DNA from 2 places in the Streptomyces sp. NPDC052236 genome. Region 1 is predicted to be linked to the other one. Evidence: riboswitches for the same ligand, from Rfam matches in the RefSeq annotation. Region 1 holds a riboswitch; the other holds the start of a gene.

What was found. Region 1 has a riboswitch for cyclic di-AMP ahead of ACIHCQ_RS10225 (transglycosylase SLT domain-containing protein). Riboswitches for the same ligand answer to the same signal wherever they lie in the genome.
Positions count from the first base shown of each region.
Region 2: linked by a shared signal. The riboswitch ahead of ACIHCQ_RS41975 (peptidoglycan DD-metalloendopeptidase family protein) and the one ahead of ACIHCQ_RS10225 (transglycosylase SLT domain-containing protein) in region 1 are both predicted to bind cyclic di-AMP.

Region 1 covers NZ_JBIUBL010000004.1:328,776-333,386, reverse strand. The annotation lists gene ACIHCQ_RS10235 (Scr1 family TA system antitoxin-like transcriptional regulator) at 95-928, shown strand; gene ACIHCQ_RS10230 (DUF397 domain-containing protein) at 910-1,182, shown strand; gene ACIHCQ_RS10225 (transglycosylase SLT domain-containing protein) at 1,549-2,319, opposite strand; cyclic di-AMP (ydaO/yuaA leader) riboswitch at 2,324-2,479, opposite strand; gene ACIHCQ_RS10220 (protein kinase family protein) at 2,858-3,940, shown strand; gene ACIHCQ_RS10215 (hypothetical protein) at 3,903-4,611, opposite strand, start outside.
Region 2 covers NZ_JBIUBL010000046.1:34,272-38,882, forward strand. The annotation lists gene ACIHCQ_RS41970 (SGNH/GDSL hydrolase family protein) at 1-558, opposite strand, end outside; gene ACIHCQ_RS41975 (peptidoglycan DD-metalloendopeptidase family protein) at 687-1,646, opposite strand; cyclic di-AMP (ydaO/yuaA leader) riboswitch at 1,651-1,822, opposite strand; gene ACIHCQ_RS41980 (alpha-galactosidase) at 2,134-4,227, opposite strand; gene ACIHCQ_RS41985 (tyrosine-protein phosphatase) at 4,406-4,611, shown strand, end outside.

The DNA of each region.
Region 1 (4,611 bases):
TTTCACTCTTTGCATTACAACGGTGACACTGCGCAGCTACTCTCAACAGAGGTACGCGCCCTACAACGGATGGGCAGCACAAGGAGGTTGAGCTATGGCCAAAACTTCACGGCAGGCGGCTTGGGAGTTCTTCGGCACGGAGTTGAAGCGGTGCCGGGAGGAGGCGGGACTTACCCAGGCGGTTCTGGGCACGCGGGTTTTCGTGTCCGGCGGGTACATCGGTCAATTCGAACAAGCCATTCGGAAGCCACAATTGGATGTGGCGGAGAGGATCGACGAGACGCTACAAACCGGAGGCCTTTTCGAGCGGATGTGGCGGAAGCTGATCCAGGAGGAGCGGTTCACGGCTTACTTCGCGCACGCGGCAGAGCTTGAGCGGCTGGCGACAGAGATCTACGAGTTCGCACCGGCGGTCGTCCCGGGGCTGCTCCAGACGCCCGAGTACGCACGCGCGATCTACCTGGCGAGCAACCCTCTCGCCGCCGACGAGTACATCGAGGAGATGGTCAAGCTGCGCATGGACCGCGCCCAGCTCCTCAAGGACGCGACACGGCCCGTGTACTGGGTGGTACTGCACGAGACGGCACTGCGCGTCCCGGTCGGCGACCCCGCCGTGATGGCCCGGCAGCTGGACCACATCGCGGCGATGGTCCGTGAGCGCAAGGCACTGGTTCAGGTGCTCCCGTTCTCGGCCGGGGCGCATCCGGAGATGGGCAAGATGATGAAACTCATGGAGTTCGAGGACGCCCCGCCAACTGTCCATACAGAGGCGGTGCTTTCGGGGAATCTGCTGGACGATCCGGCAGTAGTGAAGCGGGCGCAGGCGCATTACGATCTGATCAGGGCCGCCGCGCTGTCGACGGAGGCGTCCCTGACCCTGATCGAGTCGGCGGCGGAGGACTTCAGACGATGCGCGAGTACGACCTGAGCAACGCCCGGTGGCGCAAGAGCAGCTACAGCGGCGGCTCCGGCGGGGAGGACTGCGTCGAGGTGGCGTACGACTTCCCCGGCGCGGCCCCCTGGCGCAAGAGCACGTACAGCGGCGAGTCCTGCGTCGAGGTCCTGGACGACGTCCCCGGCGTCGTCCCCGTCCGCGACAGCAAGACCCCCTCCGGCCCCGTCCTCGTCATCGGGGCCACCGCCTGGACGGCATTCGTCGGTAGCGTCAGCTCCGGCGGATGACGCTCCGCGCCGCATAGAGCGGCCCAGCTCCTGTGGCTTCCGCAAGTGGCGGGATCATTCCCGTACCAGACATACGACCACCACCAGCCGGAACGGCACGCACGCACGCAGAAGTCGATGGCGGGAAGCTCCAGGACCTTGACGACCGTCCGCTCATCCTCCGTACGCGGCACGGGATTCACCATGAAGCAGCGGAAGATGAAGTCCGAATCCGTCGATGCCATTGCGGAGCCCAGGACAAATCCGTTTCGTTTCGTTTCTGGTTAATTCAATGCCGAGCACGCCGGCCCCTTGTCAGAACACCGAACTATGGCGGGCTTTGTTCAGAACGCGGGGCCGGTCGGCTCACAAAGGTGTGACGGCCCGTCAGTAAGGACCATTCACGTTGTCGATCGAGCCGTATCTGTCGGCGGCGTAGTTGCACGCGGCCGTGATGTTGGCGACCGGGTCGTAGCTGTCCATCGACGTGCCGGGCACGTGGTAGGCCTTGAACGTCGGGGCAATGACCTGGAGCAGTCCCTTGGACGGCGTTCCCGCCGCGGCGTTGGAGTCCCAGTTGTTGATGGCCAACGGGTTGCCCGAGGACTCGCGCATGATGTTGCGGTGGATGCCCTCGTAGGTGCCGGGGATGCCGTGCGCGGCCATGATGTCCAGCGACTCCTTGATCCAGCCGTCCAGGTTGTTGGCGTACTTCTTCGCCGCGGCCTGGACGACGCCCCCGCCCGCACCGCCCTGCGCGCTCTTGCCGGCCGCTGCCGGCGCCTTGCCCTTGGCGGCCTTGCCGTCGCCGAGCTTCAGCTTGAGGCCGGGGCGTATCAGCGACGGGTCGTCGCCGATGACGCCCCGGTTGTCCTCGTAGAGCTTCTTCCAGCCGCCGCTCACGGAATGAGTTTCGGCGATCTTGGACAGAGTGTCGCCCGCGACGACGGAGTAGGTCGCGGGGCCGGCCGGCTGAGCCGCGGCGGCGGTCGCCGGAGCCGACTGGACGACGGCGGGCCGTGCGGACGGCGCCGCGACAGCGGTGTTCGCGACCACCAGTGGCAGGGCGAGCGCGGCGCCACCCGCGCCCGCGGCGACAAGACGCCGGGCGAGTGAACTGGTGGTCCGGGGACGACGGTGTTTACCCATTGCGAGCATGACGAATTCCTCTCCGTCGCCTGCGAGGTGAGCTGTCGGGTTCGGACTGGAGATGCCCGGCCGCAGTGAATGCGGCTTCACCCCAAGCCGATCCGGATTGCGGATCGGCGACTTACCGGTTCCCCCGCTCCTGCCGTACGTGGGTGGGTGAGTGTGATTTCCGGACGGCGGCAGGATTTGGCGGTCCACCCGGAATGACGTGAACGTAGGCGAGGAAGTCCGGGTGAAACAAGTCCTGAATTCGCAGCGCAATCCCATTTACGAACCAGGCGGGGAGGGATTCCCTTCGCGGTGCGGCTCCCGGTAACTCAACTTTCCTTCTCCATGGGGGAAGTGGCATCCGAGGCCAGAACAGCGGCCCGCGACACCGTGACGCACATCACGGACCTTCAGTGAAATCGTTCTCTCCACAATGCCGCACAGAGAAGCACAAGTTGACACTAATGGTGCAGAATAGGATTTTCTAACCATGGCGAGCAAATTAACCCATAACGGAAGTTCAAACGCCCAGGTGGAGGCAGCAGTGAAGTGCCCCGACATGTCGCGCGGTGCGCGTCTCACCGCACACAACGCCGTCTCCGCAACCCTGGCCCCGCTCAGTGATCGCGCGCTGTACGAGCTCGTGGACGCGGCCGTGCCGATGGGTTCCGGCATCGGCGGGAAGTCGGCCCTGCTGGACGTCGGCGGAACCCCGGTCTTCGTCAAGCGGGTGCCCCTCACCGATCCGGAGAGGCAACCGGAGAACGTCCGGTCCACGGCGAACCTGTTCGAGCTGCCGGTCTTCTGCCAGTACGGCATCGGCGGCGGGCCGGGCTTCGGGGCCTGGAGAGAACTCGCCGTACACACCATGACGACGGACTGGGTGATCGCGAACGAATACGAGGGTTTCCCCCTGATGTACCACTGGCGGGTGCTGCCGGACTCGACGCCCCTGCCCGAGGAATTCGCCGACGTCGAACGGGCCGTCGCCTTCTGGGGCGGCGGACCGCAGGTGCGCAGCCGGATCGAGGCTCTCCAGCAGTCGACGGCGAGCCTCGCGCTGTTCCTGGAGTACATCCCGCAGAACCTGCACCAGTGGCTGGGCACTCAGGTCGAAGCAGGCGACGAGGCAACCGACCGGGCCTGCGCCATGGTGGAGAAGGAACTGGAAGCCGGCACCTCATTCATGAACAGCCAAGGCCTCCTGCACTTCGACGCCCACTTCGAGAACATCCTGACCGACGGCCGACGCCTCTACTTCACGGACTACGGCCTCTCCATCTCCTCCCAGTTCGAACTGTCGCGGGAAGAGGCCGACTTCTTCGACCGGCACCAGACCTACGACCGTGACTACACAACCGGCTACCTGGCGAACTGGCTGGTCACCACCCTGTACGGGTACGGGAGAGACGACCGCGACGCGCGGATGCGCGCGTATGCCCAAGGCGAGCACCCCACGGGAATCCCGGAGACGGCCGCGGCGATCGTCGCCCGCGATGCGCCGCTCGCCGCAGTGATGGCGGACTTCATCGGCAAGCTCCGGCACGAGAGCAGGGAAACCCCCTACCCGCTGGAGGAGATCCGCCGGATCGGCCGCTCCGTGGCTACTTCATCGTCAGCCACGACGCGTCGAGGGCGATGACCTTCAGCTCCTCCAGTGTGGCGGGCGGGGTGGTGCGGTTGGCCTGCTGGTCCGGAAACTTCGCGTTGTACGAGGTGACGGTGACCCGCAGCCCGTTCGGGTGCAGTACGTCGACCCGCCATTCCGTGGCGTCCTTGCCCTCACCGGGCCGTACGGACGTGGCCAGCTTCGCACCGCCCGGCAGGGTCTCGCTCCACCGCGGCGCCTTGTCGCCCGGGGACTCCTTCGCGGTGAGGCTGACGGAGCCCTTCGGGGTGAGGATGACCTGCAGGAAGCTCTCGGTCTTGTTTTTGACGTCGTTCGCCATGACGTAGCCGGTGCGGCTGTCACCGCCCCAGGACTTTGTCGAGAGCCCTGTGTGGGACAGCAGCTGCTGGAGCCGTGTTGTCACGGCCTGGCTTTCCCTGGCACGCCACTCCCCGGTCTGGAAGCGCGGGTTCGGGATGCCGTACTCGTTGATGGCCGGGTTGAGCATTGCGGCCAGCTGCTGCAACTGATCGTAGGTGAACGGCGGGTTGTTGCGGGTCTTCGTGCCTTGCTCGGGCAGCCCGTTGTAGATCGTCGTCTCGATGAGGAAACCTTCCCGGGACCTGGTGACTGCCCGCCACTTGACCAGGCCCTTTCCTCCCTTCTCCGTAAAGCCCTTGAAGACGCTGGGGCCCGTCCCCGTC
Region 2 (4,611 bases), on a different contig from region 1:
CCGGTCGGGGCCCCAGGCCCGCCTGTCCTGGACGGACTTGAGCGACCAGAGGTCGAGTACGGGGCAGTTGTACCGGTGGGCGATGGCCCATACATGCGCGTTGTACGTGGCGATCTTGCCGCGCAGCCTGCGCAGGACCGGCAGCTCGCGCGTATCGATGCCGGTGGTCACCATGACGGTGCCGACCGCGCCCGTGAGGTCGGCGACGGCCCGCTCGAACCGCTCGGCCACATCGTCGGGGTCGGAGCCGGGCCGGATGATGTCGTTGCCGCCGGCGCAGAACGTCACCAGATCGGCGGCGAGTTCCTTCGCGCGCGGGACCTGCTCCGCGACGATCTGGTCGAGGAGGCGGCCGCGTATCGCGAGATTGGCATACCTGAAACTGTGCTCCGGCATACGGTCGTCGAGCAGGACCGCGAACCTGTCCGCCCAGCCGACATAGGTCCCGTCGGGGCCGAGGTCTCCGACGCCCTCGGTGAAGCTGTCACCGATTGCCGCGTACGACCTGTACGACCCGAACACACCACTGCTGTCTTCTGTTCTCGAATCGTCTGCCACGAGAACTCATCATTCCCCTGCGGATGTGACCTACGCGACCGTACGGAGGGATTGACGAAGCGTGATATTTACCACCGCCCCTCGCACCGCGGAAAGCGGCGCGAGGGGAATAAAAACGTGTCGGCGCGTCAGATCGAGACGCCGTGCTGGCGCAGGTAGGCCAGCGGGTCCACGTCCGAGCCGTAGGACGGTCCGGTCCGGATCTCGAAGTGCAGGTGCGGGCCCGAGGAGTTGCCGGTGGAACCGGAGAGCCCTATCTGCTGACCGACCCGCACGCTCTCGCCCGAGGAGACGGAGAGGGAGGAGAGGTGGGCGTACTGCGAGTAGTTGCCGTCGCTGTGCTTGATGACGACCTCGTTGCCGTACGAGCCGCTCCAGCCCGCGGAGACGACGGTGCCCGGGCCGACGGCCTTGACGCTGGTGCCGGAGGAGGCGGAGAAGTCGACGCCGGTGTGGTAGCCGCTGGACCACATGGCGCCGGAGGCGCGGTAGGGCGTGGTGACGCCGGCGGACACGGGGGCGGTGAAGCCGGAGCCGCTGGACTGCGCGGCGGTGTCCGCGGAGTCACCGGACTCGTTGGACGCCGTGGACGCCCGCGGCGCAGGCTCGGGCGAGGCGGGCGATGCCTTCGCCGAGGACTGCGTCGCGGGAGCCTTCGCGGGTGCCGGAGCCTTCGCCGGTGCGGGGGCCGCCGCCTTCGACTTCGCGCCGAGGGTGAGCTTGAGGCCGGGGTGGATCAGCGCGGGGTCGTCGCCGACGACCTGGCGGTTGTCGGCGTACAGCTTCTGCCAGCCGCCCTGGACGCGGTGGTCTGCGGCGATCTTGGACAGATAGTCGCCGCCGACCACGGTGTACATGGCGGGGGCGGCCTTCTTCGCCGTCACCGGGGCCGCGGTGGCGGACCCTGCGGCTGAGGACACCGCGGTCGGGGCGGTGGAGGCAGCGGCGGGCGCGGTGTTTCCTGCCGCGTGCGCGCCGGTGGCGCCCAGCAGCGGCAGCGCGATGGCGGCGCCGCCCGTACCGGCGACGACGAATCCGCGCGTGATCGGGTTGGCCTTGGGACGGCGGTGCTTACCCTTCGCGGGCATGACAAAGTCCTCTCCGGCGCCTACGAGGTGAGCTGTCGGGTTCGGGCTGGAGCTGCCCGGCCGCGCGAATGCGCGACTTCACCCCTAGCCGGTCCGGAAATCCGGGACGGCGTTCTACCTGGGTCCCCCGCTCCTGCCACACGTCTGGTGGGTGGAATTCCGGGCGGTGGCAGGATTAGGCGGTCCGTCCGGATTGGTCGTGACCGTAAGCGAGCCGCCCGGATCGGAACAAGCCGTTCCGTTTGGCGATCAACCATTTCTGTGAATTCGCCCAGGAATTCCAGTCACCCTCCGTGGAGCAACGCTTTCCGCTTTCCGGGCGCACAAAGGAAGTTGACTCCGCCTCGCGGCCACACACCGTCACGAATGAGACGCTGCTCACGGGCCGTGCCCCATCTCCCGTGCAGATGGGGCACGTTATGCCGAAGCGGCTAATTCGGACAGCACATTCCTTATCCGGTCGAGTCGTCGGGCGAGACCCATCGGTTCAGAGTCGTCGCAGGCGGATCACGGCAGCGTCCAGATCCCCCTTGAGCCCGGTGTGCAGACCGTGGTGCATCAGCACGGACCCGCGGTGTACGGCGCCGGTGTCCAGGCACTCGTACGCCGCCGCCGGGTCGATCCCGCGCAGCCGCAGCCTGGGCGGCAGCTCGCCATAGTGCTGCGCCTGGAGCCAGGCGAGGACGACGGTCTCCGCCCCACGTACGTACTGCACGGCGCTCAGCCCGCCCTCGGGCGCCCGCAGCCGGTACAGCTCACCGCCCTGCACCACCGGCCTGATCGTCTTGTACAGCTCGACCCAGCCCCGCGCCTCGGCGAGCTCGTCCTCGCTCCACTCCGTCAGGTCGCCGCCGACCCCGAGCACTCCCGCCATCGCGCTCACAAAACGGAAACGCAGGGAGGTCGACCGGCCGTTGAGCTGGACATTGGGGCTGTCGGTCACCCAGGCGGCCATCACCCGCGCCGGGTGCAGCTGGGTGAAGCCGTGCTGGATGGCGAGCCGGTCCAGCGGATCGGTGTTGTCGGAGGTCCACACCTGGTCGGTACGGGAGAGGATGCCGAGGTCGATCCGGCCGCCGCCGCCCGAGCAGGACTCGAAGGCCACGGACGGATGCGCGGCCCGCAACCGGTCGAGCAGCGCGTACAGCGCGCGCACATGCTCGACCCACAGCTTCTGCGGGTACTCCTCGCCGGGCCAGCCCGCGTCCGTGAAGCAGCGGTTGAAGTCCCATTTGACGTAGTCGATGGGCGCACTGGAGAGCAGTTCGTCCAACTGGGTCCACAAATAGTCCTGTACATCCTCGCGCGCCAGGTTCAGTACGAGCTGATTGCGCAGCTCCGTACGCGTCCGGCCCGGGTGGTGCTGCACCCAGTCGGGATGCGCCCGGTAGAGGTCGCTGTCGGCGTTGACCATCTCCGGCTCGACCCAGATCCCGAACCGCATGCCCATCCCGTGCACGTCGTCGGCGAGCGGCTTGAGGCCGTGCGGGAAACGCTCGGGGTTGGGGGTCCAGTCGCCGAGCCCGGCGCGGTCGCTGGTGCGCTGCCCGAACCACGCGTCGTCCACCACGAACAGCTCGACGCCCATGTCCCCGGCCCGCCGGGCGAGCGCCCGCTGCTGATCCTCGGAGATGTCGAAGCCGGTGGCCTCCCAGGAGTTGTAGAGGACGGGCCGCTCGGTCGTCGCCCCGTCCGGGACGACATGGGCCAGCTGCCAGGCGTGCCACGCCCGGCTGGCCCCGCCGAACCCTCCCTCGCTCCACAGCCCGGCGAAGACCGGTGAGGTGTACGACTCGCCGGGCGCGAGCCGCAGCAGCCCGGAGTCGTCGTAGCCCGCGCCGCCGGTGATCTGCACCAGGCCGTCGGGGAGCTGCTGTACGCAGATCCGCCAGGACCCGGACCAGGCCAGGGCGCAGCCGTACACCTCGCCCCGCTCCTCGGTGGCCCCGTCCGCGTCCAGCGCGACCCAGGGCAGGTGCTGGTGCCCGGTGTGGCCGCGGCGGCTGCCGATCACCTTCTCGCCGTACGTCAGCTCCGACCGTACGAGCAGCGACTCGGCGGCCCACCGGCCGTGCAGCTGACTGAGGCGCCAGCTGTCGCGCTGCGGCAGCGTCCAGGCGGCGGCGTCGGCGCGCAGCAGTTCCAGGGCGGGGCCCTCGCCTTCGTGGGCGACGGTGATCCAGCGCTCGATGACGTCGGCGTCGTCGCGCATCCGGTGGTGCAGGGTGAGCCCGAGGCCGTGTACGGGGTCGGTGAAGCGGAGGCGCAGCTCGTCGCCGTCCGTCTCGTCGCCGTCGAAGGCCCACTCCGTGCCGCGAACGGCGTCACTACGAACAGACAGCGCGGGGCGTGCGAAGCGCGGCCCGCCCTCGACCGGATACTCCTCATGCCCGTCGAGCTGCGACTCGAAGGGCCAGTAGGGCGGCAGGCCTTGCGCCGCGAGCGCCTCGGCGTCCGCGCCCGAGATCCGCGGCCCCCAGTGGAGATGCAGCAGCTCGTCTCCCTGGGTGAGGTGCAGCGCATAGCTGCTCGCCACCCCGGAGAGCACCCACGTACGCCCGTCGCCAACGCGCTCAATCATGCAGACCCCTCAGATGTTCACAAGTAGCCACAGGTTCGCACATGCTCCGATGAGGAGCCCTGCCGGGCAATGACCTCGTGACCGACGGCCAAGATGATTGCCCAATGAAGCCATGTCGTATCGTCAAAGGCGCGCCATCGTCGGCGAGAGCGCCGACGGCAGTCACTCAGGAGACACCGTGACGCAGCAGCTGCCGCAGGTCCCGTCGCCGTCGACAGAGCCCGAGCTGTCGGGAGTACGCAACTTCCGGGACGTGGGCGGGCTGCCGACCGTGGACGGCAGGCGCGTGCGGTACGGGCGGCTGTTCCGCAGCGGTCATCTCGCTGACGCCACGGCGAGCGACGCCGCGTTCCTCTCCGAGCTGGGCCTGCACACGATCTTCGA